Regions from separate parts of the Bacillus tuaregi genome, predicted to be linked through region 3. Evidence: predicted binding sites of a transcription regulator. Region 3 holds the regulator's gene; each other region holds the start of a gene.

Region 1 (6,931 bases), 1.2 Mb from region 3:
GCCATATCCTGTCTCGGTTTCAACCTCGCGACTGCTCATGCCATCCATAATGACTTTTCCGTTTGCTGTTTTCACTTTATATTTTTTCACGGAGAGATTGGTACTTTCAATATTTCCATTGAAAACACGGATATCACCATATTCATATTCTGCCTTCGGAATATAAATGACGGTTTCTAGCTTAATCCATTTTTGCCGCGTTGAAAAATAAAGACGATCCTCTTTAATGGCAAACGTGACTTCCTTTAAAAAGCTGGCTTTAGCTTCATCGTGATTTTCTCCGCGGAATACCTGGGCTTGACATTCAATCCGGACATCCTGCTGCTCCCATGGAATGATGCGGACATTTCCATTCGCTACATCGACAATCAGCTCTTTGAAATCAGCGTCTGTCTGCTGAAAAATATGAGAAATATCCATTTTCTTTCCAAAATTCAAGTCCAAATCCAGGTCCTTCAGCTTTTTCACCGCCGAATCGACAAATTCAAAAAACTTCTCCTTTGTCGATTGGTAGCTGTGCTGCGAATTCGAATAGGAGTGTTTCTCCTCTTTCGAGTGTCCTTCAGAATGTACAACGGTTGACAGCTCTGTGACTAGCTGCTCCTGTTTTTCTTCCATTGTTTTCGTTGATTTCTCCAGCTCTTCCAATAAAGTTAAGGCTTCATCTACGGTTAGCTTTCCTTCTTCCACCATCTTTAGTATTCGTTTACGTTGTTCCTTCATCATGATTCCTCCCTAGAGAAACATCTTCATTTATACATACGAAATGAACAACATTATGTTTCAAAAATTATAAGAATACGTCTAGAGACTGAGTGTAGCGTTTTATTGCGTCACTTCGATTTGACTGCGCATCCTTTCACGGTCGCGTTCCAAAATCGGTTTTAAATAGCTGCCTGTATAGGATTCAGCTACCTCGGCTACTTCCTCAGGTGTTCCCGTCGCAATCACGGTACCTCCCTTATCCCCGCCTTCTGGACCAAGGTCTATTAGGTAATCCGCTCGCTTAATCACGTCTAGATTATGCTCAATAACCAGAACGGTATCGCCGTTTTCTACAAGCCGCTCCAGTACAACTAATAGACGGGCAATGTCATCGACATGCAGTCCTGTTGTCGGCTCATCTAAAATATAGAAGGAGCGTCCTGTTGAACGTCTGTGCAGCTCTGAAGCCAGCTTTACCCGCTGTGCCTCCCCACCGGAAAGGGTGGTTGCCGGCTGACCGAGCGTAATATAACCAAGTCCAACATCGAGCAGTGTCTGCAGCTTCCGTTTAATTTTCGGAAGGTTTTCGAAAAACTCAACCGCATGCTCAACGGTCATATCGAGAATATCGGAAATATTTTTCCCCTTATATTTCACTTCAAGGGTTTCACGGTTATATCGCTTCCCATGACAAACCTCGCAAGGTACATAGACATCCGGGAGAAAATGCATTTCAATCCGGATAATTCCATCGCCGCGGCACGCTTCACATCTACCGCCCTTTACATTGAAGCTAAAGCGGCCCTTTTTATAGCCGCGGACCTTGGCTTCATTCGTGGAGGCATAGACATCACGGATATCATCAAACACACCTGTATAGGTGGCAGGATTGGAGCGCGGTGTTCGGCCAATCGGCGTTTGGTCTATGTCAATCACCTTATCTAAATGCTCAAGCCCTGTCATGGAGCGATGCTCACCAGGCTTGCTCTTCGCTCTGTTCAGCTTTAAGGCCAATGCTTTATGTAATATTTCATTAACAAGCGTACTTTTGCCTGACCCTGAAACACCTGTTACAGCCATAAAAACGCCAAGTGGAAATTTTACGTTAATATTCTTGAGGTTATTTTCCTTCGCACCTTTTATTTCCACTAAGCGCCCATCCGGCTTCCGTCTTTCGAGCGGCAGTGGAATAAACTTCTTGCCTGACAGATATTGTCCGGTTAACGAGTTCGGATCCTCCATTACCTCTTGCGGTGTACCCATTGATACAATTTCACCGCCGCGGATTCCGGCACCCGGTCCAACATCGATCAAAAAGTCAGCTGCCATCATCGTGTCCTCATCATGCTCCACGACCAGAAGGGTATTCCCGATATCGCGCATATTTCGTAATGTCTCAATCAAACGGTCATTATCACGCTGATGAAGTCCAATGGACGGCTCGTCAAGGATGTAGAGGACACCCGTTAGGCGTGAACCAATCTGTGTGGCGAGACGAATTCGCTGTGCTTCTCCTCCTGACAGTGTACCCGCCGTACGGCTCAGCGTTAAATAATCCAATCCAACGTTGACGAGAAAGCCGAGACGTTCTTTAATTTCACGGAAAATCAGGTGGGCAATTTTCATTTCCTTTTCTGACAGCACGAGCTGTTCAAAAAATCGGAGACTCTCGATAACAGATAGTGACGTTACCTCCCCAATATGCTTGCCGTCAATCAGGACCGCCAAGGTTTCCTTTTTCAATCTGTAGCCTTTACAGGTCGGGCAATGATGCTCAGCCATATATTTTTCCATCTGCTCACGAATATAATCGGAGCTTGTATCTAAATAACGGCGCTCCACATTCCGGAGAACCCCTTCAAATTCAATCTCATTATCTCGGACCTGTCCCCAATCATTTTCATAGTGAAAACGAATTTTTTCACCATCAGAGCCAAGAAGGATTTTGTCCATTTGATGCTGCGGAATATCCTTGACCGGGACGTCCATATCGATTCCGTAATGGTCACAAATGCATTTCAACAGCTGTGGATAGTATTGCGAGCTGGCTGGCTCCCAAGGGGCAATCGCATGCTGATTTAAGGTTAAATCCTTATTGGGGATCACAAGACTGACGTCTACCTTTTTCTTCATTCCAAGACCATCACATTCAGGACAGGCACCGAATGGATTATTAAAAGAAAACATCCTCGGCTCAAGGGCCGCAATCGAAAATCCGCAAATCGGACAGGCGTGGTGCTCACTGAATAACAGCTCTTCCTCGCCGATGACATCAATTTTCACACGGCCGCCACCAAGCTTTAAGGCAGATTCCAGTGAATCGGCCAGTCTGGCTTCTATTCCCTCTTTCACCACAATCCGGTCAATGACGACATCAATGCTATGCTTTTTATTTTTTTCAAGCTCAATGTCTTCACCTAAATCATACATTTCATCATCAATGCGGACTCTGACATAGCCCTGCTTTTTAATGTCCTCGAGGGCCTTAACATGTGCTCCCTTTTTACCGGAAATGATAGGAGATAGTACTTGAATCTTCGTTCTTTCAGGATATTCGATAATTCGGTCAACCATTTGCTCAATCGTTTGCGACGATATTTCGATTCCATGGGTTGGGCAAGTCGGATGACCAACCCTGGCGAAAAGCAAACGCATATAATCATAGATTTCCGTTACAGTCCCAACCGTTGAACGCGGGTTATTGCTTGTCGTCTTTTGGTCAATCGAAATCGCCGGTGATAAGCCTTCAATCGAATCCACATCAGGCTTATCCATCTGGCCGAGAAATTGACGAGCATAGGCTGACAGGGATTCCACATACCTCCGCTGTCCCTCTGCATATATCGTATCAAAGGCAAGCGAGGACTTTCCTGAACCGGAAAGTCCTGTCAGCACCACAAGCTTATCTCTCGGAATCGTGACATCAATATTTTTCAGGTTATGGGCTCTGGCACCCTTTACAATCAGTTTATCCATCGCCATTTATAGGTCATCCTTCCGCTTTCAATTCTAAAATTAAATCACGAAGCTCTGCGGCACGTTCGAAGTTCAGTGCCTTCGCGGCTTCTTTCATTTCTTTTTCCATATCGGCTATCACCTTGTCGCGTTCCTTCTTCGACAGATTGACAAAGCCTGATACCGCACTGTATTCCTCCTGCTCCTCTGCTGCATGTGTCGCGCGGATTACATCACGGATTTCCTTTTGGATTGTCATCGGCGTAATGCCATGCCTTTCGTTGTACTCCTCCTGAATCGCACGACGACGCTTTGTCTCATTAATCGCCACTTCCATCGAATGGGTCATTTTATCAGCATACATAATGACCTCTCCGTTCGCATTACGAGCGGCACGTCCGATGGTCTGGATTAACGAGCGTTCGGAACGAAGGAAGCCTTCCTTATCTGCATCAAGAATCGCCACCAGGGATACCTCAGGAATATCCAAGCCCTCTCTTAACAGGTTAATCCCAACGAGGACATCATATTTACCTAGTCGCAGCTCACGAATGATTTCAATCCGCTCCAGCGTTTTGATTTCAGAATGTAAATAATTCACTTTAATTCCGATTTCCTTTAAATAATCGGTTAAATCCTCGGACATTTTCTTCGTCAGTGTCGTCACAAGGATACGCTCATTCTTTTCCACCCGCTCATTGATTTCTGCAATAAGGTCATCAATCTGTCCTTCAATTGGACGAACGGAAATATTCGGATCCAACAGCCCTGTCGGACGAATAATCTGTTCAATCATTTCCGGTGTATGCTCCATTTCATACGGTCCAGGAGTAGCCGAGACAAAGACGATATTTTTGATATGCTGTTCGAATTCGGAAAAAATGAGCGGACGATTGTCAAGCGCTGACGGCAGACGGAAACCGTGATCCACCAACACCTGCTTACGCGCCCGGTCCCCATTATACATGCCACGAATTTGCGGCAGGGTGACATGGGACTCATCAATGACAATCATAAAGTCCTCCGGGAAATAATCCAACAGTGTGTACGGCGTCGAACCGGGAGGCCGTAAAGTCAGGTGCCGGGAGTAGTTTTCAATCCCCGAACAAAAGCCCATTTCTCTCATCATTTCCAAATCATAGCGTGTCCGCTGCTCAAGACGCTGCGCCTCCAGTAATTTCCCATCTTCACGAAGCTCAGCCAATCTTTCCTCAAGCTCCTTCTCTATATTTTGAATCGCCACCAGCATCTTTTCCTCACGGGTAACGAAGTGGGAGGCCGGGAAAATCGCGACATGCTCTCGCTCACCGATAATTTCTCCTGTTAACGCATCCACTTCACGAATGCGGTCGATTTCATCTCCGAAAAATTCAATCCGCAGACAATGCTCATCCCTTGAGGCAGGGAAAATTTCCACAACATCGCCGCGCACACGGAACGTCCCACGGATAAAGTTAAGGTCATTGCGATCATATTGAATATCCACCAGCTTACGAAGGAGCTGATTTCGTTCGATTTCCATGCCGACACGCAGGGAAACGACGAGGTCACGATATTCCTCCGGCGAACCTAAACCATAGATGCAGGAAACACTCGCGATGATAATAACATCCTTCCGTTCAAATAATGCGGATGTGGCCGAGTGACGCAGCTTATCAATTTCATCATTTATACTAGCATCCTTTTCAATAAAGGTATCTGTTGAAGGGACATAGGCTTCCGGCTGGAAATAATCATAGTAGCTGACAAAATACTCCACTGCATTGTTGGGAAAAAACTCTTTAAATTCGCTGTACAGCTGTCCTGCGAGGGTTTTGTTGTGGGCAATCACTAGCGTCGGCTTGTTCACCTCTTTAATCACGTTTGAAATGGTAAAGGTTTTCCCTGTTCCTGTTGCTCCAAGCAGGGTTTGATGACGTTTACCGGCTTGTATTCCTTCTACAAGCTGTCTAATCGCCTCCGGCTGATCCCCCTGTGGTGAATACTTTGAAACTAACTCAAATTGATCCTTCAAGGTGTGTTCCTCCCATTCCTTCTATTCCAGTCTCACTATCTACCGTATCCAATTTTTTCATCTATTCCCATTCTACCACATTGCCATAAAAACAAACCACTAATATAGCGAACAAACATTCCATTTTTTTCGCGAGAGAACGTTTTGCTATCAGCTCCCGCTTTTAGAAGTGGAGCGCTTTTGCTGAATGTAGATAAAAATGTATTCTGCTATACATTCTATTTGCGTTAATGTGGAAAGATAATGCCATGTATATTATGAAGGGTGTTCGCTAACTTATGGAAGATAAGACAAAAATCCGTTTTACAGCGGCTGAAATGGCTACCTTATGGACGCAATATATTAATGATACGGCTACGGTTTGTGTTCTTTCTCATTTTTTAGAGAAGGTGGAGGACAAAGAGGTACGGCCTGTCATTGAGTTTGCGATGAATGGTTCAAAGCATAATATAGCGTTCTTAACGGACCTATTTACAAAGGAAAACTTTCCAATCCCGATTGGATTTACCGAAAAGGATGTTTATCCTGATGCACCAAGATTATTTTCTGATACCTTTACCTTAATGTATTTAAAGAATATGTCTATATTAGCCATGGCTGCTGCGAGCGCTGCACTTGGATTTGTGACTAGACCGGATATCATTTCATTTTTTAAGATTGTACTGAAAACAGCGGTCGGCCTTCAGGATTTAACGAGAGAATTAATGTTAGCCCAAGGTACATATGTGAGGCCTCCCTTTACCTCCTATCCTGATAAGCCTGATTTTGTCGAGAAACAAAAGTTCCTTGCGGGGTATTTTGGGGAAGTACGGCCATTAACCGTTCAGGAAATCACAATGCTTTTTAACAATGTTCAAACAAACGCGATTGGGAAAACATTGATTGTCGGGTTTGCCCAAACCTCACAGAATAAAGAGGTGAAGGAATTCTTTATACGCGGAAAAAAAATTGCTCAAAAGCATATCGACCTATTTAGTGAGATTCTCAAAAAGGAGGATTTGCCTGCCCCCATGACATGGGATACGGCGGTAACCGATTCCACCTACCCGGTTTATTCGGATAAGCTTATGATGTTTCATATTTCAGCGATGATCGCTGCGGGAATTGGAAACTATGGCGCCTCCATGTCAGGCAGCCCGAGAAGAGACCTGGGATTAAAATATGCATCGTTGATCCCCGAGATTGCCTTATATGCCGAGGATGGAGCCAATATTATGATCAAGCACGCCTGGTTAGAGGAGCCGCCGCAAACCGACA
Region 2 (8,767 bases), 770 kb from region 3:
GAAGTATATATATTGCCAAAAAAAGGCTTTAATAAAACCTATGCAACGTTTACGACAAAATATGGCTCCATCGATAACCACTTTGTTCCACTTGGTAAAGAAGAATACTTAAAGGTGCCTGATGGAATTGCTCATTTTTTAGAGCATAAGCTGTTTGAAAAGGAAGATGGTGATGTCTTTCAGCAATTTAGTAAACAGGGTGCTTCAGCTAATGCTTTTACTTCTTTTACGAGAACAGCCTATTTATTTTCAAGTACGTCTGCTGTAGAGCTAAACCTTGATACCTTATTAAATTTTGTTCAGGAGCCATATTTTAGTGAAAAAACAGTTGAAAAGGAAAAGGGGATTATCGGTCAGGAAATAACAATGTATGATGATAATCCTGATTGGCGGCTGTATTATGGAGTGATTCAAAATATGTATCATACCCACCCAGTCAGCATTGATATTGCAGGGACGATTGAGTCTATTTCACATATTACAAAGGACCTCCTCTATGAATGCTATGGGACCTTTTATCATCCAAGTAACATGCTGCTATTTGTTGTTGGTCCGGTGGAACCAGAAAAAATTATGAATCAAATAAAAGAGAATCAACGAAAACGGAACTATGAATCTGTCCCAGAAATTAAGCGTCAGTTTGACCCAGAACCAGTAGAGGTAGCGGAGAAAAAACAAGTTCTTAAAATGAATGTCCAAACATCAAAGTGTATGGTTGGGATAAAAGCGCTTGATAAGGCGTACTCTGGAGCAGAAATGCTGAAGTATGAGCTAACATTAAATATGATGCTTGATGTTTTATTTGGTAAAACCTCGGATAATTATCAGCATTTATATTCTGCAGGACTAATTGATGATACTTTTTCGTTTGATTACAGTCAGGAAAAAGGGTTTGGCTTTGCTATGATTGGCGGTGATACACCTGAACCTGATCGCCTAGCTAACGACTTACAAAAAATGCTCGAATCGGCAAAGCAAGGAAGTGCTTTTACAGCTGAAAATATTGAAAGGACGAAGAGGAAAAAAATCGGGACATTCCTACGTGCGATCAATTCACCTGAATATATCGCCAATCAATTTACACGATATGCTTTTAATGACATGAACCTATTTGATGTGGTTCCAACACTTGAGAGAATTACGGTGGATGATTTGAAGGCAGCAGCTGCTGAATTGATAGCAGAAGAACGTATCACTGTGTGCCAGGTAGTTCCAAAAAAATAACGCCGACTTGTCGGTGTTTTTTTGCTACCATTACGTTAAAACGTGAAAAGGGTGGGGAAGTGATTTTTATATGAGGAAATACGCTTTAATAACCGGGGCAAGCGGAGGAATTGGGCATGCGATGGCGAAAAAATTGGCAGAGACAGGCTATTCTCTTTATTTACACTATCATCAAAATGCTCAAGCAATCAGGGAACTTTTAGATGAATTGTCCATATATGAGGGTGAATTTATTCCTATACAGGCAGATTTGTCAACGCCGGATGGCTATAAAAAGCTATCTAGTAATATTTTTACCCTAGATTCCATCATTCATAATAGTGGTATAAGTCATTATGGCTTATTTGTTGATACAGATAGAGAAACCGTTGAAAATTTAACGATGATCCACTTGACTTCACCTATTATGCTAACGAAGGAATTGCTTCCAAAATTAATTAGACAGCAGTCTGGTTCCATTTTGTTCATCACGTCAATCTGGGGTCAAACTGGTGCCTCCTGCGAAGTCATCTATTCAGCTGTAAAGGGAGCGCAAATCTCTCTAGTAAAATCCTTAAGCAAGGAATTAGCACTGAATGGAATCAGAGTAAATGGTGTCGCTCCTGGAGCTGTCAATACGACGATGCTCGGTCATTTTACTAATGAAGAATTAGACATGATCAAGGCAGAGATACCGATGGGGCGCTTGGCAGAACCAGAGGATATTGCAAACAGTGTGTCTTTTTTACTTTCAGAGAAAGCAAGCTATATTACAGGGCAGATACTAAGTGTGAATGGCGGTTGGTATATGTGATATGGCGAGTTTGAAACTATAAGAAAGGATGTATATTTTGAATCTCTAACATGCAAAATAATAAGGTAATACTACTATAGGAGGTTCAAAATTATGTCAATTTTAGAAAACTGGCAGCAATGGAAAGATTTTTTAGGGGATCGCTTGAATCAAGCAGAGCAGCAAGGGATGGATAAAAATACGATTAATGATCTTGCTTATCAGGTTGGTGATTACTTAGCAAAACAGGTAGACCCTAAAAATGAACAGGAAAGAGTGCTGGCAGATTTATGGTCGGTTGCAACTCCTGAAGAACAACATGCCATTGCAAGCATCATGGTCAAGCTTGTAGAAAATAATGGCACAAATCAGTAACTGTATGACCTAATACCTTTTATTTTTATCTGCTGTAAGAGAGGATATCGTGTTCATAAGAACCATCCTCTCTTTTTTTATTTCGCACTATAAATTATATTGTAATAGTAATTATCTATGAAAATGCTGAATATTTATACAATGGTTTTTTATATTCTTAATGGATTTTAGTTAGATTTCCTACTTTTTTTCTTTCATCTTCTTATAAAATCAGATATGATAGAGGTTGGGATTTATAGGGTTATCAATATGAAATAACTTAAAGAGCTATGGCTATGATACATTTATCTGTGAGAAACTAGTTAACAACATCAACCAATAGAAGGAGGGGGTTATAGGATGGAGAAAGAGGAATGGTATTTAGAATATAAAATCCAATCTAATCGACCTGGCCTGTTAGGGGATATCGCTTCTCTATTAGGAATGATGTCAATCAATATAGTTACGATAAACGGGGTTGAAGAAGATCGGCGTGGGCTGCTTATTTTAGCAAAAGATGATAAACAAATTGAAAGACTTGAGTCTATTTTACATACTATGGATACAATAGAACTGATTAAACTAAGAAAGCCGAAGCTGCGGGACCGCCTGGCCGTTAGACATGGCCGATACATACAAAGAGATGCAGATGATAAAAAAACCTTTCGTTTTGTTCGAGACGATTTAGGCATTTTAGTTGATTTTATGGCGGAATTGTTTAAACAGGATGGCCATAAATTAATCGGGATTCGGGGCATGCCCCGAGTTGGAAAAACGGAATCAATTGTTGCTTCAAGTGTTTGTGCGAACAAGCGCTGGTTATTTGTATCATCGACTTTATTAAAGCAAACAATCCGAAATCGATTAATTGAAGATGAATATAATAAGGACAATTTATTTATCATTGATGGAATTGTTTCGACTAGAAGAGCTAATGAAAAACATTGGCAGTTAATTAGGGAAATCATGAGATTGCCTGCCGTAAAAGTAATTGAGCATCCTGATATCTTTGTTCAAAATACTGAGTATACACTTGATGATTTTGATTACATGATTGAGCTTCGTAACGAACCAGACGAAGAAATTACGTATGATATAGTGGAAAAAAACACTCTGTTTTCTTCTGCTGAATTTGGAGAGTTTGACTTTTAGGTAGTTGGAAGGTGTTGTAATTGACAGAATTAGGTAATCGCTTAAAGGAAGCCCGTTTAGAAAAAGGCTTGAGTCTTGATGATTTACAGGAAGCTACGAAAATCCAAAAGCGGTATTTGATTGGTATTGAAGAAGGCAATTACAGTTCGATGCCTGGTAAGTTTTATGTGCGGGCCTTTATTAAACAGTATGCAGAAGCTGTTGGTCTTGAACCAGAGCTGCTATTTGAGGAGTATAAAAATGAGATACCCAGTATCCTAAGCGAGGATATTCCCGGACAACTTTCTCGTGTTCAAACTAGAAAATCACTTTCTGAGAGCAGTTCGAAGGTGCTGGATGTACTTCCGAAGGTGTTGATTGGCGTTCTTGTCATAGGGGTGTTTGTCTTTATCTGGTATCTAGCACAGAAATATTCAGGGGATGATGATCGTCAAACGGCTCCGCAAGAAAGTAAGCAAGAAACTAGATATGAAGAGTCAGCAGATTTGGCGGATATTAGCAAAGAAGACGAATCGAGTCAGTCTAATGATAAAGAGAACATAAAGGATAGCCAGGAAGAAACAAACGAGAAAAAAGAAAAAATGGAGGACGAGCCTCAAGTCTCGCAAGAATTAAAAAATATTGAAGTAAATGGTGACAAATCTGTATATGAACTGAAGAATGCAGATACATTTGAATTAAAGGTTGTATCAAAAGGTGAAACATGGGTGAATATTAAAAATAGTAAAGGCTATTCCTTCTTTCAAGGTATGATGAGAACAGGGGAAACGGAAAGCCAAACCCTTGATATGTCACAAGAAACGGAAGTCATTGTTGTAGCGGGGAATTCAACTGCAACAGATATTTATATAAACGGACAGAAGCTGGAATATGTGGTCTCTCCAGCTGAGGTTGTACGTCAGGATATTATTATCCGTTATGTCAAACCGAGTGAATAGTCATCATAAAGGTGATGACTATTTTTCTCGTATACATATGCTTAGCTTGCTCATTTGTTTTGGAGGGAAAATGAAATGAATCTGCCAAATAAAATCACAATATCACGAATTTTTTTAATTCCTATTTTTCTCATCATTATGGTTTTTCCATTTTCATGGGGAGAGATATCGATATTAGGAACATCCATGCCAATGACACATTTTGTTGGGGCTTTAATCTTTATTATTGCTTCTACAACCGATTGGATTGATGGACATTATGCCCGCAAATATAATATGGTTACCAATTTAGGTAAATTTCTTGATCCGCTTGCCGATAAACTCTTGGTATCTGCTGCTCTGATTGTTCTGGTTGAGCTGCAGCTGGCACCGTCGTGGATCGTCATTATTATCATTAGCCGGGAATTTGCGGTTACCGGTCTGCGTCTCGTGTTAGCTGGTGCAGGAGAAGTTGTAGCGGCCAATATGTTGGGTAAAATAAAAACTTGGACACAAATTGTGGCCATTTCGGCACTGCTATTACATAATATATTATTTGAAATGATGTCGATACCTTTCGATATTATTGCCCTCTGGGTTGCATTGTTTTTCACGGTCTGGTCAGGATGGGATTATTTTGTGAAAAATAAAGAACCCTTTATCCATTCAAAGTAAATTACATTTAGGCAAACGAATCATTCTATTACGTAAAGGGGTATGTTCATGCATGCAGAAATTATTGCCGTTGGGTCTGAATTATTATTAGGCCAAATAGTCAATACGAATGCTCGTTTTCTTTCAAGAACCCTTGCTGATATGGGAATCAATGTATATTACCATACAGTAGTTGGTGATAATGCCAGTCGATTAAAGGCTGCTATTGAGGTTGCTGAAGGTCGTGCGGATATGATTATTTTTACAGGTGGCCTTGGTCCAACAAAGGATGATTTGACAAAAGAAACCATTGCCACTCATTTAGGAAGACCGCTTATTACAGATGAACAAGCGATGCATTCAATAGAAGCCTATTATAGCCGGGTTGGCAGAACGATGTCCGCGAATAACCGGAAACAAGCATTGGTCATTGAGGGCTCCGAAGTGATGCCAAATGACCACGGAATGGCGCCAGGTATGATTGTCTCCAAGCAAAATCAACTTTATTTATTATTTCCTGGACCTCCAAAAGAAATGGAGCCGATGTTTTTAACATATGCACGCCCAAGCATCATGAATAAGCTTCAAGTAAAGGAAAAAATTATTTCCCGAGTATTGCGTTTTTTTGGAATTGGTGAATCACAGTTGGAAACAGAGATTGAGGATTTGCTCGATGCTCAATCCAATCCAACCATTGCTCCATTGGCAGGTGATGGTGAAGTGACGCTTAGGATTACAGCCAAGCATCAATCAGAAACTGCTGCACTTGAGTTAATCTCTGATACAGAAAAGTTAATTCTTAGTCGAGTAGGGGAGTATTTCTATGGCTATGATGAAACCTCCCTTATGAGTGAGCTTTCGGAGATAGTAAAAGAAAAGAAGCTGACCATTGCTGCAGCTGAAAGCTTAACTGGCGGTATGTTCCAGAAAGAGTTAACGTCTATTCCAGGTGCAGGCTCTTTATTAATGGGCGGAGTCGTGTGCTATAATCCGGAAGTAAAGAAAAATGTATTGAAAGTAAAGCCTGAAACGATTGCTAAGTACGGGGTTGTGAGTGCCGAATGTGCAAGTGAGCTGGCTGAAAATGTAGCAACTTTAATGAGGTCGGATATTGGGATTAGCTTTACAGGTGTTGCGGGTCCAGAGGAATTAGAAGATAAGCCAGCCGGTACGGTATTTATTGGGATTAAGATAAAAAATCAGCCAACTATAGTAGAAGAGTTAAAACTTGGTGGCAACCGGACAATCATTCGAATCCGCACCGTTCAGCATGGATGCTATCGTTTATTAAAAGAAATCTTAAACCTCGAAGAATAAACATAATGACAGATAACAAGACTCCTTTCACTCATGAAAGGAGTCTTGTTGCTCCTTGACTATAACAACTTAAGCTGGTAATATTACTTTTTTAATCTTAAGATTCCAATTGAATTTTTGATTTTTAGTGATAAAAACCTACTGAAAAAGGATAAAGTAGTAATAAATTTGAGCATTTTCAAAGAATTATAGCCTCGAAAAATAACGAATAAATGTTCGATATTTTAATAGACAAAATAGCAAAAACAAGCTATAGTAAAGATAGATTTTGAGATGAGACAGCCGTAACCTTCGGCTTTAGATAGGTTTTATTTTAAAGGAGGAAAATGCAGTGAGTGATCGTCAAGCAGCCCTTGAACAGGCGTTAAAACAAATAGAAAAACAATTTGGTAAAGGTTCTATCATGAAGCTTGGGGAACAAACTGACAGAAGGATATCTACATGTCCAAGTGGTTCCTTGGCATTGGATGCAGCCCTTGGTGTAGGCGGATATCCAAGAGGACGTATCATTGAAGTATATGGTCCAGAAAGTTCAGGTAAAACGACCGTTGCTCTCCATGCAATTGCTGAGGTGCAGGCTAAGGGTGGACAGGCAGCGTTTATTGATGCTGAGCACGCGCTGGATCCAATCTATGCGCAAAAATTAGGAGTGAATATTGATGAGCTCCTACTATCACAGCCTGATACAGGAGAACAGGCATTAGAGATAGCGGAAGCGCTGGTACGAAGTGGTGCAGTTGATATTGTTGTTGTGGACTCTGTTGCAGCCCTTGTTCCAAAAGCAGAAATTGAAGGAGAAATGGGAGACTCACACATGGGTCTTCAGGCACGCTTGATGTCACAGGCACTTCGTAAGCTTTCTGGAGCTATCAATAAATCAAAGACCATCGCGATTTTCATTAACCAGGTTCGAGAAAAAATTGGCGTTATGTTTGGTAACCCTGAAACAACTCCAGGAGGACGTGCCTTAAAGTTCTACTCATCTGTACGTCTTGAGGTTCGTCGTGCTGAAGCGATTAAGCAGGGAAATGATATCGTCGGGAATAGAACCAAAATTAAAATTGTCAAAAACAAAGTAGCGCCACCATTCCGTACAGCTGAAGTGGATATTATGTACGGTGAAGGGATTTCAAAAGAAGGTGAAATCATCGATATTGGTGCAGAGCTGGATATTGTTCAAAAGAGTGGCTCTTGGTACTCCTATAATGATGAACGACTTGGACAAGGTAGGGAAAATGCTAAGCAGTTTATTAAAGAAAACCGAGAAATTGCGTTTGAAATTCAGCAAAAAATTCGTGAGCATTACGGCCTCGACAGTGATGCGGCAGCTTCGCCAACGGCTGACGCCCTTGAGCAGGATGAGCTTGATTTAATTGATTAATGGATGACTGGGCAAAGTCTATGAAGACTTTGCCCTTTTAGATATGTTTAGAAACTTTTTGATATTTAAAATTAGCAAAAGCTGTAAGGACAATCACTTGACATTGAAAATACTCACCTTTACAATTATATATGTATATTTTACTTTTCTATGAGTATTAAAAGCCATTGAGCTGTATATTGAATTCTGAACAATGTACATGTCGACACTTTAGAAACGTAACTGGAAAACAAGTTCATAGCAGAAGGAGGTGAAATGATGGACCTATTAGCTGCAATCATCTCCATTTTGCTTGGCCTTATCGTCGGTGTAGTTGTTGGCTATTTTGTTCGTAAATCCATTGCTGAAGCTAAAATTGCAGGAGCACGAAATGCAGCAGAACAAATAGTAGAAGATGCGAAACGTGATGCGGATTCTTTAAAGAAAGAAGCCATGCTGGAAGCAAAGGACGAAATTCATAAGCTTCGTAATGAAGCGGAGCGTGAAATTCGTGAGCGAAGGAATGAACTGCAAAAACAAGAAAATCGTTTACTGCAAAAAGAGGAAAATCTTGACCGTAAAGACGAAACGTTAGAAAAACGTGAAGCACTTTTAGAGAAAAGAGATGATTCTCTTAACAAAAGACAACAGCATATTGAAGAGATGGAAAGCAAAGTGGACGAGATCGTAAAAACACAACAATCAGAGTTGGAGCGAATCTCGGGCTTAACTCGTGAAGAGGCAAGGACCATCATTTTAGAGCGGGTCGAACATGAATTAAAACACGATGTCGCTGTAATGATAAAAGAAAGCGAGATAAGAGCAAAAGAGGAATCTGACAAGAAGGCAAAAGACATCTTGTCACTGGCTATCCAACGATGTGCAGCTGATCATGTGGCTGAAACTACAGTATCAGTTGTAAATCTTCCAAATGACGAGATGAAGGGACGTATTATCGGCAGGGAAGGCCGTAACATTCGGACGTTAGAAACCCTAACTGGTATAGATCTTATTATT
Region 3 (8,767 bases):
TACAGTGTACTAGACCAAAGGTTATTATACAATAAAATCAAAATGATTTCTCTACCTTCTAGACAAATTTTCTTTCTTTAATTGGCTTCAGCCAACCACATCTCTGATGATCCAGATCGATTGCGATGAATGACGTTTCTGTCTTTCTCAGGACTTCAAAAAATATGGTCTCTGCTTCGTAATTCCCATTGGCCTTCAACACTAAGTATCGCTCATGTACTTCTAACTTTGCCGTACTTCGTTTTCCTATTTCAATATAGTATGTTCCATTATTGGTATAAAAATCATGGCTATTTTGTAGGTATTGCGTTACAAATTGGTGGACTTTAAGTTCTTGAATAGGCTTAAGAATATAGTGAATCTGTTTTTCAAGTAGCTTTTTATATTCTCCAAATGCCTCTTGATAATCTTTAAAAAGCTGATAGACCATCCGCTCTTTTCCGAAGTAATGGGAGGCAAACTCATCATCAATCAAATAAAGCTGATATGTTCTCACATTAATCCTCCTCTAAACTACCCTTTTCTATTATTATAAGAAAGGACAACTAAAGAGGATGTCTGTTCCTGTCAAGAAATTAACCTATTTTTGTCGAAAGCATCATAAGCAAATTCGTCCCTCGAATTTGATTCCGGATTACCTGAGCTAGCTCAGGTAAACTACCTTTAAAAAATCCGTGACATCTGCCGGAGGCTTAACTTCATTCAGCCGGGGTTTTTACCCCCACTGGATTGAAGTACCATTTGCATTCATCCCCCACTTGTAGAAGTGGACCTGTCGCAAGCTTACGGGACAAAAAGCATTTGCTGAATGAAGTTAACAGAACTAATGCTAGTAAAATTTAATCACTGCACCAGACGAATCAACCCATTATTCATTTTACTTTAAAAATTCACCTGATAATGGCGAAAAACTTTACAAAACACTTAGAAAATAGGTTAGAATTATGGTCATATAAATTCTTGTGCATGTTAAATCATAAAGGGAATCTAGGATTTTTGAAGGAGAGACTAATATGCTGCAGCAGATTAATAAAAGACTTGAAAAAATGATGCCCTTTATTACACCGACTGGTGTCTTTTTAGGAATTATCTTTTCTTATTATGTAAAGGATTTCGCATTTTTAGTTCCATGGCTTTTCGCTTTTATGACATTTGAAGGAAGCTTGAGTATGAACTTTCGATCATTAAAGGGTGCTGTTACACATCCACTACCAGTTATTATCCTTCTATCCTTCATCCACATTGTCATGCCACTTTGGGCTTGGATAGTTGGACAATTAGCTTTTAATGGAGATGCACTGACCATTACGGGAATTATTCTAGGGATGGTCATTCCAACAGGAGTAACTAGCTTTATTTGGGTATCTATGAAAAAAGGCAATACCGCTTTAACTATTGCTCTAATCCTAATTGATGCGTTAATTGCCCCTTTTATTGTTCCCTTCAGCTTATCGCTGATGGTTGGTCAGCAAGTAGACTTAGATACTATCAATATGATGAAAGGTCTCTTCTTTATGATTGTCCTTCCTTCTGTACTTGGGATGGCATTAAACGAGCTGACAAAAGGAGAGGTAAAGGATGTTTGGAAGCCAAGATTGTCACCAATTTCGAAGATTTTTCTTGGTTTGGTCGTTATGTTAAATGGAGCAGTTGTTGCTCCCTACTTAATGAACATTCAACTTAAACTCCTATTCATTGTTTTAGTGGTCTTTTTCATTGCCTTTACTGGCTATCTTTTCTCATATTTTTTAGGAAAGCTATTAAACTATGATAAAGAAACAATTATCAGCTATACCTTTTCCGGTGGAATGAGGAACATAAGCTCTGGAGCCGTAATCGCAATGGCATATTTTCCATCTGCCGTTATTATTCCTGTTGTAGTATCTATGCTTTTCCAACAAATATTAGCTTCCATTTTCGGAGCCTTTCTTGATCGTCATTTTGCCTATCAAAATACGGAAGAAAAGAAAAGGGTTAGCATCTAATATCATCGGAACGGAAATCAACATCCACGTTTACAGAGCCAATAAAAAAGCAAAATGAGGAGATTACTTAATTCTCCTCATTTTGCTTTCTAGAAAGAATTATAGAGCCTTTACTTTTGCTACAACGTTCTCGACTGTGAATCCATACTCTTCCATAATTTTTTCACCTGGTGCTGATGCTCCAAATGTATCAATTGCTAGAACATCACCTTCATCACCAGCATAACGATGCCAGCCTAGAGATGATCCCATCTCTATTGCTAATCTCTTCTTAACTGCCTTTGGAATAACACTTTCTTTATATTCTTTAGATTGTGCTTCAAAGCGGTCCCATGAAGGCATGCTGACAACAGAAGCATAGATACCTTCACTTTCTAACGCTTTTTGTGCCTCAATTGCAAGATTTACTTCCGAACCAGAGGCAATTAATAATACATCTGCTGTATCTTTGTTTGCTGGCGACACTACATATGCACCCTTAGATACTCCTTCATAGGCATTTTGAGCAGAACCTTTAATAGTAGGAAGGTCTTGTCTTGTTAAAACAAGCGCAGTTGGTTTATCAGTTGATTCAATTGCAAGTCTCCAAGCAGCCGCTGTCTCATTACCGTCTGCAGGACGGACTACAGAAAGATTTGGCATAGCACGTAAGGCAGATAATTGCTCAATCGGTTCATGTGTAGGACCGTCTTCACCTACCGCAATACTATCATGTGTAAATACATATGTTACCGGTAATGACATAAGAGCAGCTAATCGAATAGCAGGACGTAAGTAATCAGAGAACACAAAGAACGTTCCGCCAAAAACTTTTAATCCACCATGTAATGCCATACCATTTAAGGCAGCACCCATTGCAAATTCACGAACACCAAACCAAATATTCCTACCCTCGTAAGATCCAGGTAAAAAGTCAGCAGTTCCTTTAATCAACGTTTTATTGGAGCCCGCTAAATCCGCAGATCCTCCAAATAAAGAAGGGAGATTTTTTGCAATTCCGTTTAATGCTTCACCTGATGATGCACGGCTTGCAAGTGCTTTACCTTCTTCATATACCGGAAGGTCTTTTAACCAATCCGAAGGTAATTCATTATGGATAGCCTGTTCAAGCTCTTTACCTAATTCAGGGAACTCATTTTTATATTGAGCAAATAGTTCAGCCCATTCTTTTTCTTTTTTCTCACCTTGTTCAACAATTAACTTTCTAAATTGGTCGTAGACTTCTTCTGGGACATGGAAGTCCTCTTCAAATGTCCAATTATATGCTTCTTTTGTTAACTTAATCTCATCTGAACCAAGTGGAGAACCATGTGAAGCAGATTTTCCAGATTTATTTGGTGAGCCGTATCCAATAACCGTACGTACTTCGATTAATGTTGGTCTAAGTTCATCCTTCTTCGCTTCTTCAATAGCATTAGCAATTTCTGTAAGATCATTTCCATCCTCTACACGTAGATATTGCCATCCATAAGCTTTAAAACGGTTTTCTACACTTTCTGAGAAGGATTGGTTTAAATCACCATCTAGTGAGATATCATTAGAATCATAAAGAACAACTAAACGGCCTAATTTTAAGTGACCAGCAAGTGAAGCTGCTTCAGCTGATACACCCTCCATTAAATCGCCATCGCCACAAATACTGTATGTATGATGATCAACTACTTTATAATTGTCTTTATTATACACCTCTGCAAGGTGTCTTTCAGCCATTGCCATCCCAACAGCCATAGCAATTCCTTGTCCAAGCGGACCAGTTGTAGCGTCTACACCAGGAGTGTGACCGTATTCAGGGTGACCAGGAGTTTTACTACCCCACTGACGGAATTCTTTTAAATCATCCATGCTTACGTCATAACCTGATAGATGAAGCATACTATACAACAGCATAGAACCATGACCAGCTGAGAGAACAAAACGATCACGATTAAACCACTGAGGGTTTTTAGGATTATGATTCATAAAACGGCTCCATAAAGTATAGGCCATTGGAGCAGCACCCATTGGCATACCTGGATGACCGGAATTGGCTTTCTCGATTGCATCAATGGATAATGTTCGAATTGACGCAATGGCTAACGAATCGACTTGATCAAACATAAAAATTAACATCCTTTCCAATCTATATTGAATGGTCATACCTTAATAGTAATCCATTCGCAAATGACTACGCTTTTAATATTATAGTGAGAAGGTTTTTTATTCAACAAAATCTGAGAAAAAAACAATATTTTTCATATTGACCATTTCTAAATGATGTAATATGAAGAAGTATTTTATTTATTCGAAATCTGAATGACTTGCTTAGGATATCCTTAATCAAAAAATCTATGTAAAAAAGAGCTAACTCTGATGGTGATCCTTCAAATAGTAATCACTTAACAAAGTTCGCTCTACTTAATTAATGCAAATTTTTACGCTGCATTTTTTTTAATTTTTCAGGGGTTACATCATTGCCTTTAGGATCAATAACTGTGACCGTTTTTAACGTATTTAACATGGATGAACGAAATGTTTGTAAGTATTCACCGCGTAGCTTTGACTGCTCCTTTGCTTCAAGCTCGGTTAGTCCTGATTCCTTTGACTTTTTAGCCAATTCATTAATCCTTGCCAATTTTTCTTTAGAAAGCATCTTGTCCTCCTTACTCCAAAAACATTGAATCAAATTTGCCCGTCGAATTTGCGTCCGGATTACCTGAGCTAGCTCGGTAAACTACCTTTAAAAAAATCCGTGACATCCGCCGGAGGCTTAACTTCATTCAGCCGGGGTGTGAACCCCCACTGAATCGAAGAACTATTTGCATTCATCCCCCACTTGTAGAAGTGGAGGATTTCTGTACCTGTCGCAAGCTTTCGGTACAAAAAGCATTGGCTGAATGAAGTTAAATTCTAATCAATAGGATACAAGACATAATACTAAAAACTAGTCTGATTGACAACTATTTTGCCGTATTTTCACTTTCCTCCATGAATTCCTGATACCTGCGATGAACCGTTGCTTTTGAAATAGAATATCCAAAGCCCTTTAAGGTTGCAGCAATTTCTGAAAAGGTCAGTCCGTTTTTTCGAAGACGAATAATTTCCTCTAATGGCACAACAATCTTTTCACGTCCAGCATTTTTCCCTTGATGTTTAAGGTTTTTTTGCGGTTGGTAGCCATTATTTATCGCCCTATTCATACCTCTTTTTATTTTTACATTATGTAATTTCCGCTGATATTCTTCTACCATACTGACAATTTTTAATACCATTGAATCTGAATCAGAAAGCTGTAATTCACCATTATGTGCAATACTGTAAAGTTTTACCTGTTCCTTTAAGATACAGTGAAGCAAGGCAATTTTTGCATTGCCTCGTCCTAATCTAGTTTCATCCTGTATTAGAACGGCTGAAGCCTGTTTGCTACTTATAAGGGATAACAGCTCTAGTATTCCATCCCGCTCTAAATCATAACCACTTGCCTGTTCTTTAATCACTTTCACGACGTCAAAGTGATTTATTTTCGCTAATTCAAGCAGCTCTATTTCCTGACGTTGAAGAGATGTTTCCTGCGCTTCTTTTTCTGTGCTAACCCTGCAGTAAACGATTGCTTTCATGGTTCCTCCCCGATTTTACTTTTTAATTACTTGCTAAATCTTGAATCTCCACCAACTCTGCATGGCCAGATTTAATCGGAATGGTGAGATTATCGCCAACAAAGATGTGATCTCCTGAGATTCCGTTGTAATGCTCCACCCATTTGATAAATTCCCTTTCCGATAAACCATGCTGCTCTTCATATTTTTGTGATAGCTCCCAAAGTGATTCTCCTGCTGATACTGTTATAGTCATATAATGATCATGTGAAAGAGGCAAATTAACCTTAATAACAACTAAGGAAATCATACATAAAACAACTAGAATAATAGCATATGAGTATTTACTCCACAATTTTCTCATGTTCGCACCTCATTTTCGAATATACGTTCTCTTTATGTGTCCATTATAGTACGAACATTTGTTTTGTGTCAACTTTTTTTAGAACTTATGTTTGTATGCAAAGCTATTTCATGCTATTATTAATATAATAAGAAAATAATAAGGGGTGATATAGATGGCAAAACTATCAAAACGTCAGCAGGATATCCTCGAATTCATCAAAAATGAAGTCAAACAAAAAGGGTATCCACCTTCCGTAAGAGAAATCGGTGAAGCAGTAGGACTTGCATCTAGTTCAACAGTTCATGGTCATTTAGCCCGTCTTGAAACAAAGGGATTAATAAGAAGAGATCCAACAAAACCTAGAGCCATTGAAATTCTTGATATAGATGAAGATGCTCATATTCCAAGAAGCAATGTCATTAATGTACCTATAGTCGGTAAAGTGACAGCAGGACAACCCATTACAGCAATTGAAAACGTTGAAGAGTTTTTTCCATTGCCAGAAAGCCTTGCGCCTTCTGATGAACAATTATTTATGCTCGAAGTGATGGGAGATAGTATGATTGAAGCTGGAATTCTTGATGGTGATTATGTGATTGTTCGACAGCAAAGCACTGCCAATAATGGGGATATTGTTGTGGCAATGACAGATGAAGATGAAGCGACGGTAAAACGTTTCTTTAAAGAAACGGATTATTTTAGACTTCAGCCGGAAAATTCTGCTTTGGATCCTATTATTCTTCGAAACGTATCCATATTAGGAAAAGTAATTGGGGTATATCGTCATATTCATTGATTCTTAAAGTACTAACAAATCAAATTCGCCCGTCGAATTTGCGTCCGGATTTTTATCGAACCCGCTCGATAAACTACCTTTAAAAATCCGAGACATCCGCCGGAGGCTTAACTTCATTCAGCCGGGGTTTGTACCCCCACTGAATCGAAGAAGCATTTGCTGAATGAAGTTAAAAAAGGCGTAAGATTCCCACAAAGAGATACTTACGCCCCATTACTACTTAAACCAGCCTTTTTCCCTTGACCTTTTTATTGCTTCTATCCGGTTCGTTACTTCTAATTTATCTAATATAGTAGAAATATAGTTTCGAACGGTTCCAGATTTAATGCTAAGCTCATCCGCAATTTCTTTCGTATTCTTCCCGTCAGCAACAAGCTCTAACACTTCTTTCTCTCGTTCAGTTAATGGGTTTTCTTCACTATAGAAATCATCCATTAGCTCCGGTGCATAAACCCGTTTACCCGCCATTACACTACGAATAGTATTAGCTAATTCTTCGCTTGGACTATCTTTTAATAAATAACCACTTACACCAGCTTTTAATGCGCGCTGGAAATATCCAGTTCTGGCGAATGTTGTAAGGATAATGACCTTGCATCCAAGTCCATTCAGTTCTTCAGCTGCTTCTAGACCACTTTTTATCGGCATTTCAATGTCCATTATACAAACATCTGGTTGATATTTATGTACAAGTTCAACTGCCTGCTCCCCATTACTAGATTTCCCTACTACTTCCATATCCTCCTCTAAATTAAGTAAGGAACCTAGTGCACCCAACATCATTTGCTGGTCCTCAGCTATCACAATACGAATCATTTAATTGCACCTCCACTATTCAGATTGCTTTACCACATTCGGCACCTTTATAATTACGTTCATTCCTTGTTCGGATTTTGTTTCCAGAGAGCCATTTACAAACTCTAATCTTTCTCTCATTCCAATTAGTCCATTTCCCTTTTCCATACCATCTTCAGATGCCATGCCTATTCCATCATCTTTAATGGTAATGATAATCTCCTTACTCGACTGATGAAAACTAATGCAACAATTAGAGGCTTTACTGTGTTTTACAACATTCGTTACTGCTTCCTTTAAACACATTCCTAATATATTTTCTAAAAATAATGATACATTGGAGAGTGAGTTTTCACCCGTTATTTTCACATTAATTTCCGCAGCCGCAAGTAGCTTCTTAATATGGCTAATCTCCTCTTTTATCCTTGTACCCCGCATATTAGAGACCATTTTCCGAACCTCATTTAAAGCTGTCCTTGCCGTCTGTTGAATATCTTTTAATTCAGCCCGTGCCTGTGCAGAATCCTTATCCATAATTTTTCTAGCTAAGTCACTTTTCAAACCAATGAGCGAAAGCTTTTGCCCTAATGTGTCATGAAGATCACGGGCGATACGCTGCCGTTCCTCTTGTACAATTAAATCAGAAATTCTCTTGTTAGCAAAGGCTAGCTGAGCTTCTAATTGCTCTCGTTTTTTTCGATTATAAATATTAAATGGCAATAGTATCACACTAATCCAAATAATGACAATAAAGGGGAACTGCTTTAAAAAAAGCTCATCTTGAATAATAAAATTATAATTTATGGCCACTGTTGAAGTTACCAAATGAATAACATAAAAGGTAACAAAGGCTACTTTATTTTTAAAATTCCCAATTAAATAAGCCAGAAAAAAAGCAAAATAGACATAGCCTAAGAAGGTTGTCATTGTAAGAGAAATAACCATTAGTAAACTAGTCCACAGATATTTCATCCAGGTAGTTGAAATAAAAGCAAACCGATAGGAAACAAAAAAGAAAACAGACAGCACTATCCCTGTTACAATTTGCGCAATCGAGGACCATTGGAAAATGAAGTAAAACGGTAAAACCGCAAACAGCGACCATATATACGGTGATACTCCTGTACTACTTGAGAACAATTGCAATCTTTTTTTCATTCAGAAACCTCTTTATTTAGGATAGTACTATCATAACAAAAGAAAAGAAGGAAGTCTTAAATAAACTTCCTTTTAATCCACCATCTTATGAAATAATTTTTGTCTTACGGCTCTT

What was found. The regulator LexA, encoded in region 3, represses DNA repair genes until DNA is damaged. The targets are predictions, from matches to a motif close to CGAACATATGTTCG.
Region 1: a site for LexA is predicted at 5,783-5,796, ahead of uvrB (excinuclease ABC subunit UvrB). Genes of this name have one in related genera too.
Region 2: a site for LexA is predicted at 6,596-6,609, ahead of recA (recombinase RecA). Genes of this name have one in related genera too.

What each region holds. Positions count from the first base shown of each region.
Region 1 is NZ_LT629731.1:727,581-734,511, reverse strand. Features, by position in the region: gene BQ5321_RS05690 (DUF4097 family beta strand repeat-containing protein) at 1-726, opposite strand, end outside; gene uvrA (excinuclease ABC subunit UvrA) at 826-3,687, opposite strand; gene uvrB (excinuclease ABC subunit UvrB) at 3,695-5,674, opposite strand; gene BQ5321_RS05675 (DUF3231 family protein) at 5,953-6,931, shown strand, end outside.
Region 2 is NZ_LT629731.1:2,682,389-2,691,155, reverse strand. Features, by position in the region: gene yfmH (EF-P 5-aminopentanol modification-associated protein YfmH) at 1-1,224, shown strand, start outside; gene ymfI (elongation factor P 5-aminopentanone reductase) at 1,295-2,017, shown strand; gene BQ5321_RS15170 (DUF3243 domain-containing protein) at 2,111-2,371, shown strand; gene BQ5321_RS15165 (YmfK family protein) at 2,711-3,502, shown strand; gene BQ5321_RS15160 (helix-turn-helix domain-containing protein) at 3,523-4,440, shown strand; gene pgsA (CDP-diacylglycerol--glycerol-3-phosphate 3-phosphatidyltransferase) at 4,516-5,094, shown strand; gene BQ5321_RS15150 (competence/damage-inducible protein A) at 5,143-6,390, shown strand; gene recA (recombinase RecA) at 6,722-7,771, shown strand; gene rny (ribonuclease Y) at 8,030-8,767, shown strand, end outside.
Region 3 is NZ_LT629731.1:1,912,063-1,920,829, reverse strand. Features, by position in the region: gene sirA (sporulation inhibitor of replication protein SirA) at 59-496, opposite strand; gene BQ5321_RS11500 (bile acid:sodium symporter family protein) at 1,014-1,985, shown strand; gene tkt (transketolase) at 2,085-4,082, opposite strand; gene BQ5321_RS11490 (DUF896 domain-containing protein) at 4,384-4,614, opposite strand; gene BQ5321_RS11485 (YneB family resolvase-like protein) at 4,922-5,578, opposite strand; gene yneA (cell division suppressor protein YneA) at 5,601-5,921, opposite strand; gene lexA (transcriptional repressor LexA) at 6,076-6,699, shown strand; gene BQ5321_RS11470 (response regulator transcription factor) at 6,916-7,515, opposite strand; gene BQ5321_RS11465 (sensor histidine kinase) at 7,531-8,652, opposite strand; gene BQ5321_RS11460 (Delta(5) desaturase DesA) at 8,725-8,767, opposite strand, start outside.